One region of the Paenibacillus donghaensis genome, then DNA from elsewhere that is predicted to be linked to it. Evidence: predicted binding sites of a transcription regulator. Region 1 holds the regulator's gene; each other region holds the start of a gene.
What was found. Region 1 encodes Rex, which represses fermentation and respiration genes when NADH is low (regulators of the CRP and FNR family bind a similar motif). Its sites were predicted from a motif close to TTGTGAAATATTTCACAA; they were not measured.
Positions count from the first base shown of each region.

Region 1 (3,284 bases):
TCACCGGGCCAAACACGAGGCCGGCATTGCCGATGTGGTGGTCACTAATCACTCCAAGCTGTTTGCCGATGTGAAAGCAGGGCACCAGCTTCTTCCCGCCTATGAGCATCTGGTTATAGACGAGGCACATCATCTGGAGGACGTGGCAGGTAAACATCTCGGCATGCATATGAAGCATTTCACCGTGCAGCACACCCTCTTGCGGCTCTACAAAGATAGCAAGAACGGCCAGCTTCCGGCGCTGCGCCAAATTCTGCAGTCCTCCGGCTCAGAACAGGCTTCGGAATGGAGCCTGACGATAGACACACTGTATCCTGATCTGCTTACCGTTAAGGAGAGCTGGGATACACTGAGCGAGAAGCTGTTTGCGCTGCTGCCTGAACGCAGCGATGCGGGAGCAGGGGAAGCCGGTCAGCTGGTGCTTCGCCTGGTGCCTGGCAGCAAACCGAATGACTGGGATGAGCTGACGAAGCTGGAGAACGGCATGTACCTTGCCCTCAGTGACATCATCCGCAAGGGTGACAAGATGCTCAGCGACATGCGCGAGCAGGAGGGGCAGTCCTCTGCCGACGGGCTGGTCACGGATATCAGCGGGTTGTTCAAGGATCTGGCTGGAATCCGGGAGCAGGTGCGTTTCTTCATGGGGCTGAACGATGACAACATCGTCTACTGGCTGGAAGCGAACGGAAACTACCGCAGCAAATCCTTGCAGATGTACGCTGTGCCTGTAGACGTCAGCTCCCAGCTGAAGGAGCTGTTCTTCGATAAGAAGAAGAGCATCGTGCTGACTTCTGCCACCTTGTCGGTGGACAAATCGTTCCAGTTCATGATCGATAATCTGGGTCTGAACGAGACGGCAGAGGAAGGACGCCTGAAGACCGTGCTGCTGCCTTCGCCGTTTAAGTACCGCGAGCAGGCCTTGCTGGTTATTCCGCGTGACTTCCCAAGCGTCAAGGGCAGCGTGGGAGACGCGCGCTTCGTGAATACCCTGGTACAGTCGCTGGCTGAAGCGGCAGAAGCTACCAGAGGGCGGATGATGGTCTTGTTCACCTCCTACCGGATGCTGCGTCAGGTGTATGATCCGCTGAAGGAGGCGCTGGCCTCCAAGGAGATCAGTGTACTGGGGCAAGGCGTGGAGGGTGGCAGCCGCAGCAAGCTGATCCGCCGTTTCCAGGACAGCTCGGCTTCGGTGCTGCTGGGCACCAGCAGCTTCTGGGAAGGCGTGGATATTCCCGGAGAGGCGCTGACTTGTCTGGCCATCGTAAGGTTGCCCTTCCAGCCGCCCAATCATCCGCTTGCTGAAGCCAAAGCGGAGCTGCTGCAGGCCCAGAAGAAGAACCCGTTTATGAAGCTGTCCGTTCCCCAGGCGGTTATCCGCTTCAAGCAGGGTTTCGGCAGACTTGTGCGGACCGCACAGGACCGCGGCATTGTCATTGTTTATGATACGAGAGTCATTGAGTCCTATTATGGCAAGTATTTCTTATATTCACTGCCCGGCCCGAAGATGGAGCATATGCGGACAGATCAGATGGTTCCCCGCATCGCCGAGTGGCTGGAGGAAGGCGGCGTCAGCTGACGCCGCACTACTCCTAACGTTTAACTGTTGTACCCAATATAATTTAGGAGGAGAACACATGAAATCGGATAAAATATCAGAGGCGGTGGTCCGCAGACTGCCTGTATACTTGCGTTTCCTGAACGATCTCCTGAAACGCGAGATCGCTACCGTTTCGTCCCAGGAGCTGGGACAGAAGCTGGATCTCAACCCGGCCCAGATCCGCAAGGATCTGGCTTATTTTGGCGATTTTGGCCGCAAAGGCATTGGCTATGATGTCTCTTACCTGATTGAGAAGATCCGTCATATCCTCAAGCTGGACCAGCAGATCAATGTGGCGCTGGTGGGGGCCGGTAATCTGGGCCACGCCTTGTCCAACTACAATGCATATTTGAAGGATACCATGAAGATTACGGCGGTGTTCGATTCCTATACGCCCAAGATCGGGCAGAACATCAACTCCCTGACCGTGCAGCCGATGGAAGAGCTGGATAGTACCATCCGCGCCCAGGGTATCCGCATCGGAATTATTACAGTACCGGATACGGAAGCACAGAATGTGGCGGATATCCTGGTCGGAGCCGGAATTGAAGCGATTCTTAACTTCGCTCCGGTAATCCTCAGAACCCCGGCCAACGTGCGGATTCATGCCGCGGATTTCACAACGGACCTGCAGAGTCTGGCTTATTATCTGCATGACGGAAAGGAAGATGCGGAAGAGGTGCCGGTCAATGAGCAGCAATAGGACGCTCATCCGAAACGGACGATTTCTGATTCCGGGAGCGGAGAAACCGGTTCTGCAAGGATATATGAGTATAGAAGACGGCACCATCACTTACATAGGTACAGATGAGCCTTGGTCTGAAGCCGGAGCCGGTACAACAACTATTGTGGATGGCAGCCGGCTGTTGTTTCTGCCAGGCCTGGTCAATACGCATGGTCATGCGGCGATGTCGCTGCTGCGCGGATATGGCGACGATCTTGCCCTGCAGGTATGGCTGAGGGACAAAATGTGGCCGATGGAAGCAAAATTTACTGCCGAGGATATATACTGGGGCACTTCTCTGTCCGTTCTGGAGATGCTCAAAGGCGGGACTACAACCTTCCTTGATATGTATATCCATATGGACCGCGTAGCTGAAGTGGCGGAGCTGTCGGGTATCCGCGCGGTTCTGACGCGTGGTGTCCTGGGCCATTGCCCTCCGCAAGAGCAGAGCAGCAAGCTGGCTGGAGCGGTGCAGTTTGCCCGTGACTGGAACGGTGCGGCGGGCGGACGGATTACGACGATGCTCTCTCCGCATGCGCCGTATACCTGTCCGCCGGATTATATCATGAAGTTTGTGCAGGCGGCGCATGATTATGATCTGCCGATGCATACGCATATGTCGGAGACGAAACGTGAGGTCGAGCAGAATGTCGCGGAATACGGTCTGCGTCCTGTGCAGCATCTGGAGAAGCTGGGCCTCTTCACCCGCCCTTCACTAGTGGCGCACGGCGTTCATCTGAATGACGAGGAGATCGCCATTCTGGCCCGCCATGAAGTCGGCGTGTCCCATAATCCTGGCAGCAACCTGAAGCTGGCGAGCGGAATCGCCCGGGTGGTCGACCTGCAGCAGGCAGGCGTCAAGGTGTCGTTGGGCACAGACAGTGCGGCAAGCAACAACAACCTCGATCTGTTCGAGGAGATGCGCCTGGCGGCGCTGCTTCATAAAGGCATCAGCGGCGATCC
Region 1 is NZ_CP021780.1:4,321,171-4,324,454, reverse strand. It holds gene dinG (ATP-dependent DNA helicase DinG) at 1-1,576, shown strand, start outside; gene B9T62_RS19885 (redox-sensing transcriptional repressor Rex) at 1,635-2,300, shown strand; gene B9T62_RS19880 (amidohydrolase) at 2,287-3,284, shown strand, end outside.

Region 2 (3,284 bases), 370 kb from region 1:
GGAGAAAGGGCTTGATACAGATTCAGTGCTTGGCGATCTGCACAAGCTGCTTGAAGAATATCCCGTGCCAGAGGAGGATCTGTTCTGGAACCAAGCTCCGTCGGCGGAGCTGGTTGAACATATCATTGGCAAACATCACCGTTATCTGCGTGAAGAACTGCCGCAGATTGCCCAGAACGTAACCAAGGTCTACCGCGTTCACGGCGAGGATTCACCTCATCTGGCGGAGATGCACAGCTTGTTCAACAGTCTGAAGGAAGAACTGCTTACCCATACGGCCAAGGAAGAAGAGAGTATCTTCCCGCAATTGCTGGCGGTTGCTGCGGAGCCGAATGAGCAGAATCTGTCTGAGCTGCGTGCTTCGCTTACTATTCTCGAAGAGGAGCACGATGCTGCTGGCGATCTGCTGAAGAAGCTGCGCGAGGTGACCAGTGACTTTACACCGCCTGGGCATGCATGCACGACCTACCGCCTGACCTACGCCCGTCTGGAGGAACTGGAGAGCATGACCTTTGAGCATGTGCATCTGGAGAATAATGTACTGTTCCCAAGGTTCAGCTAATTGCTGAAATTGAATTGAAGAAGCTTCCGGATTACGTTATTCTGAGAGAGAAAGCATCTTAGATGCCAGTACAAGCCTGTAGCGTTGTTGATCACAGGGCACAGGCTACAGAAGGCGGTGCCGGGAATGCCTGCAAGACTAAGACTACTAAGACGCCTGATGCCAGGTTTGGTCATCATCATGATGATTAGCGGATGTTCATCCAGACTTACTGCGAATGTGCCTGATAACAGCGGAGCTATGTCTGTTGAAGGGCCGAGCTTCTCCCTGCTGGTAGGGGGAAACGAGCTGGCAGCCAGCTCGGACAGGCAGCTGGCTGCCTATTACCGGGAAGGAATTACACTGAAGGAGCTGCTGAGGAGCAGCGCAATTGCCTCATTCTCCAATGACTCACGGCGGATTCTGTCCGTGAACAGTGTCTCTTTGAAATCTGAGCTGGAATGGCAGCTTGAAGTCAATGGCCATGCAGCAAATGCGGAAGACCTGGACAGCCAGGTGGACAGGCAGACGCTTATCGTCATTTCCGCCCAGCCTGCAGCGGAGGCTGATCCGCTGCAGACCTTGATTCTGGCAGTGGACGGGGGGGCCGGCCAGCCCGATCTGAGTCACAGCTATGTCATGCCTTTTCGGCAGGAATCATCGGTCAGAGCTCTGCTGAAGAGCAGCGGTATGGTTCAGCTGTCTGAAGACAAGCGTTCGGTGGTGACTGTCAAAGAATACACACCACTCACCAGCGAGACCTGGCAGCTGCAGGTGAATGGCAAGCCGCTGCTTGCCGCGGGAATGGATATGAAGCTGAGACCTCAGGATGTGCTGAAGATTTCGCTTGTGCAACGTTAACTGCAATTACAAGGAGTCAGATTATTCAAGGTAGGTATATCCGTCCCTCGAATAATCTGGCTTTTTCCTGTTTAATATTGTGAAATTATTCACATCTAATGTGATTTCAATCACAAGGGCTATTGGATTTTGAAATGTATAATTTCAGTAATTTAAGAGATCTAAGCAGAAGTAAATCAGAGTTTCAGGAGGCACCTATCAATGACAACAACTAAAGAAAAGCTGGTTCTAATCGGCAATGGCATGGCAGGCGTTGGCACAATCGAGCAGATTCTGAAGCTTGGCGGAAACTATGAGATTACGATCTTCGGAAGTGAACCTCATCCCAACTATAATCGGATTATGTTGTCTTATGTACTTGATGGCAGCAAAACAATGGAAGATATTATTCTGAATGATCTGAACTGGTATGAGGACCATAACATCACTTTGCATACCGGTACAACGGTGGTGCGTATTGACGAAGCTGCAGGGCAGGTAATTACGGATACCGGCATGGCCGTGCCTTATGACCGGATCATTATCGCAACCGGCTCCAATTCCTTTATTCTTCCGATTCCGGGCTGCGACAAGCAAGGTGTTGTCGGATTCCGCGATATTGCAGATTGTGATGCGATGCTGGCTGCAGCCAAGCAATACCGGCGTGCGGCAGTCATTGGCGGCGGGCTGCTCGGACTTGAGGCTGCCAAAGGTCTTGTCAACCTGGGCATGGATGTAACAGTTGTCCATCTAATGGAAGATTTGATGGAACGTCAGCTGGACCGCAGTGCTTCCTCGATGCTGCAGGCAGAGCTGACCCGACAGGGCGTAAAATTTGCGATGGGCAAGCAGACGGTGGAGTTGACCGGCGGAGAACGGGTAAACGGGCTGCGCTTCAGCGATGGCACTGATTTGCAGGCGGATTTTGTGGTGATGGCTGTAGGGATTAAGCCTAATACCGAGCTTGCCAGAGCCAGCGGAATAACCGTTAACCGCGGAATTGTAGTAGACGATTATCTGCAGACTTCGATCAAGAATGTGTATTCCGTCGGAGAGTGTACCGAACACCGTGGTTTATGCTATGGGCTGGTGGCTCCTTTGTTTGAGCAGGGTTTGGTGCTGGCGAAACATCTCTGCGGAGTCGCAGGCAACGCTTATGAAGGTTCGATTGTTTCCACTAAGCTGAAGATTTCCGGAGTCGATGTGTTCTCGGCAGGGGACTTCCAGGAGACTGCAGAACATACAGTAATCTCGACTAAGGATGACTGGAAGCAGACCTATAAGAAGATTCTGCTGAAGAACAATATCATTGTTGGCGCCGTGCTTTTTGGCGACGTGACCGAATCGGCCAGTCTGCAGAAGCTGGTGAAGCAAGGTGCGGAAATGACCGATGAGATCTATGCAGAGGTGATGGGGAGCGGCTGCTGCGGCAATGGCGAAGCGAAGAAGGGCATCTCTGTAGAGACCATGAAGGATGAGGAAATCGTCTGCGGCTGTAATGGTGTCACCAAAAAAGCAATCGTTGATGCCGTCACTGAAAATGGTTTCACCACACTGGACGAGATCAAAGCCTGCACCGGGGCTACCCGTTCCTGCGGCGGCTGCAAGCCGGTCGTGGAACAGATTCTGCAGTTTGTGCTTGGTGACAGCTTCCAGCAAAGTGCGAAGCAGGGGATCTGCGGCTGTACGTCGCTCAGCCGGGATGAGATTGTGGCCGAGATTCAGGCCAAGGGATTAAGAACGACCAAAGAAGTGATGAACGTGCTTGACTGGAAGCAGGAAGAGGGCTGCTCCAAATGCCGTCCGGCGGTGAATTACTATCTGGGAATGATCTACCCGGATACCCATGTAGATGAGAAGGAATCGCGTTTTGTTAATGAACGGATGAAAGCAAATATCCAGA
Region 2 is NZ_CP021780.1:4,688,712-4,691,995, reverse strand. It holds gene ric (iron-sulfur cluster repair di-iron protein) at 1-562, shown strand, start outside; gene B9T62_RS21560 (hypothetical protein) at 689-1,402, shown strand; gene nirB (nitrite reductase large subunit NirB) at 1,604-3,284, shown strand, end outside.
Region 2: nirB (nitrite reductase large subunit NirB) is a predicted target of Rex. The motif match lies at 1,480-1,497, and genes of this name have one in related genera.

Region 3 (3,284 bases), 1.9 Mb from region 1:
TTGGAAGAACATGAATGCGGTCAAGAAGAATCAGGTGTACACGATGGCCGGCAAGGATTGGTTTAACCTTGGCATGTCACCGCTGGCGAACAGCTATGCGATTAATTCGGTTCTTAAAGCCTTTGAAGGCAACTCGAAATAAAGGGGATTTAAGGATGTGCGAAACCGACGAGATGCAATGGGCAGAACGTTTTTTCATCCATTCGGAAGCTGTGGAGAATGCAGTGGTTACTTTATCGCTAACCGAATTAAGCCTGCCTGCAAATGCTGAGCATCTGCTAATAACCTATGCTGCCATGCTCGGAACAGATGACAAGCGTTTGGCAGCTGCCTTCTTTTGCAGCTGGTACGCCGGAATTTGCGGAGCCAAACATGCACTGCTCACGGCTGCACACCCGATGGCTCATGCCTTGTGCCTGAGCAACATGTCTGTACAGCTCATCCGCACTGAGGGGTTCCCCATGTTCTCCTTCCATGTCCATGAAAATCGGGACGATCTCTGCCACAAGCATGGTTCTGTGGAAGAATTGCTGGATGAGCTTGGTTTGTTCTATAAGAATGATGTGAGACCGATTATTCTTGCTCTTGCCGAAGCCGCACAGGTCAAGGCGGTTATGCTATGGAAACAAATTTACAATCAGCTATATGCCTATATGGAAGAGGATTTGGAGAACGCAGCAGGGCACAACAGCGGCCTTATCATAGAGCGGTTCAAATCTATGACCTGGGAACTTGAATCGGAGGTATTCGGACTTCGCAGCAATCCGTTCCGCATCATTCCTAAATTCAGAACGGACCCAAACCCTCCGCACCGCAGCATATCTATTAAGGCGACCTGCTGTCTGGCCTATCAGCTCAGAGCGGATCATGGATACTGCAGTAGCTGTCCTATACTCTGCCGGCTGGAGTGATTGGAGAACAACACAGATAAAGAGCCTGCGTTAAGCTGCGGGCTCTTTATGCTGTAGTTATGACGATGAAAGCTTGTAGACAGTACCCAGGAGGAGGAACATCTCAAAAGCACTCACTCAAAGGTCTGTTCCAGTGCTTGCGGGTAGAAAGGACTTATTATTTTATATGCGTTTAAGTGCGGATTGTTTAAATCATTGTCATAAATGATCATATGATGTTTGCCCTTCAAAATAATATCAAATCGTTGCTTGCGGTCAGCCTGAACTATAGTAATATAGTAGCTGAATTTTTTGTCAGAGCTTACATTTCGGGCCGATTTCATTAATTGAACATGAGAGAAATCACCAAAAATTCTTCCAATGACAGCAGGATCAGTAATAACAACGTCTTTTTTCTCACCGGGAACAGACGACAATCGTGTTATTTCTAGAGAGGCGATTTCTTCCAAACGGATGGTGTTGGCTACGATTCGTTTAAACGAAGTATAACGGCTTGCTGTATAGGTTATCAAAGAAACACCTACCCCTGTCAGAAGCGCGCCGACAAGCATGTATTTTCCATTTTTATCCACAGTTCCTGTTCCTCCCTGTAATACGATTCTGTAAGCTACAATTATAAATCTATAAAGACATCGGTGCAAATCTGCTTACTTTAGTTACTAAACTTTTTAATTAATTACTTATGGTTCCAAGGACAGCCTGCTAGGCGTTATGATTATTGTGAAAATATGCACAAGGGGGCACGGGTTACACATGAACAAGAAACTAGCCACTGCGCTTATTCTCGTTCTCTCTGTCATGCTTGTTATCGCAGGTTGCGGAAACAATAACAGCAACGGCAACGTGAGCAGCAACGAGAGCAAGAGTAAGAACAAAGAGACAACAGCAGCTACTACGAGCGAGGCCAAAGAAACTGAAGCCGTTTCGGGAGCATCCGAAGCCAGCTACACGCCGTACGATCAATTGAAAGATAAATATGATATCATCATTGTTGGTGCGGGCGGCGCCGGAATGACTGCTGCACTCGAAGCCAAAGCAAACGGTATGAACCCCGTTATTCTGGAGAAGATGCCGGTTGCCGGCGGAAATACAACGAAATCCTCCTCGGGAATGAACGCTTCCGAGACCAAATTCCAGAAAGAGCAAGGTATTGAAGACAGCAATAATTTATTCTATGAAGAGTCATTAAAAGGCGGTCATGATACCAACGACAAAGAGATGCTTCGTTTCTTCGTTGACCATTCGGCAAGTGCTATTGATTGGCTGGATACGATCGGGATTCGCTTGAACAATATCACGATTACAGGCGGGATGAACGAGAAGCGCACCCACCGTCCTGAAGACGGCTCGGCCGTCGGACAATACCTTGTCACAGGGTTGGTCAAGAATGTTCATGAGCAAGACATCCCACTGTTTGTGAATGCAGATGTCAAAGAAATCACGGAACAGGACGGCAAGGTCAACGGCGTCAAAGTCCTCTTTAACCAGGCTGACGAGAAAGTAATTACAGCAAGTGCTGTCGTTGTGACCACCGGCGGTTTCGGCTCTAACATGGATATGATCACCGAAGTTCGACCTGATCTGGAAGGTTACGTGACCACGAACCAGATCGGCAGCACCGGAGACGGCATCAAAATGATTGAGAAGCTTGGCGGCATAACCGTTGATATGGATCAGATCCAGGTTCACCCGACGGTGCAGCAAGAGAAATCTTATCTTATTGGGGAAGCGGTTCGCGGAGAAGGGTCTCTACTGATCTCAAGCGAAGGCAAACGTTTCACTAATGAGCTGACTACCCGCGATAAAGTCACCGCTGCCATCAATGAGCTTCCTGAGAAATCAGCTTATCTGGTCTTTGATTCCGGGGTAAAGAGCCGGGTTAAAGCAATTGAGCAATATGACAAAATGGGATTCGTCATCCAAGGAGATACTATTGAAGCTCTGGCTAAAGAAATGGGTGTTCCGGAAGCTCAGCTGAAAACAACACTGGATACCTGGAACAGCGCAGTGAAGAACAAACAGGATGCCGAATTCGGCAGAACAACAGGCATGGACAACGACTTGTCCCAAGCTCCCTATTATGCCATCAAGATCGGCCCTGGGATTCACTACACAATGGGCGGCGTTAAGATTAATACCAACACCGAAGTATTAACCAAAGACGGCGCAGCTATTCCGGGCTTGTTCGCGGCAGGTGAAGTTACCGGCGGCTTGCACGGTCAGAACCGGATCGGCGGCAACTCGGTAGCAGAAATTATTATTTTCGGCCGTCAAGCCGGCGTGAAGGCTGCTGAATTCGTAAAAGCACAATAAGATCAGCTACTCCCTTTACTCTGATCGACAACAAAACGCTTGGACTCATTAGAGTCCAAG
Region 3 is NZ_CP021780.1:2,440,123-2,443,406, reverse strand. It holds gene B9T62_RS10615 (ABC transporter substrate-binding protein) at 1-142, shown strand, start outside; gene B9T62_RS10610 ((2Fe-2S)-binding protein) at 156-911, shown strand; gene B9T62_RS10605 (hypothetical protein) at 1,025-1,483, opposite strand; gene B9T62_RS10600 (flavocytochrome c) at 1,665-3,224, shown strand.
Region 3: B9T62_RS10600 (flavocytochrome c) is a predicted target of Rex. The motif match lies at 1,630-1,647, and genes of this name have one in related genera.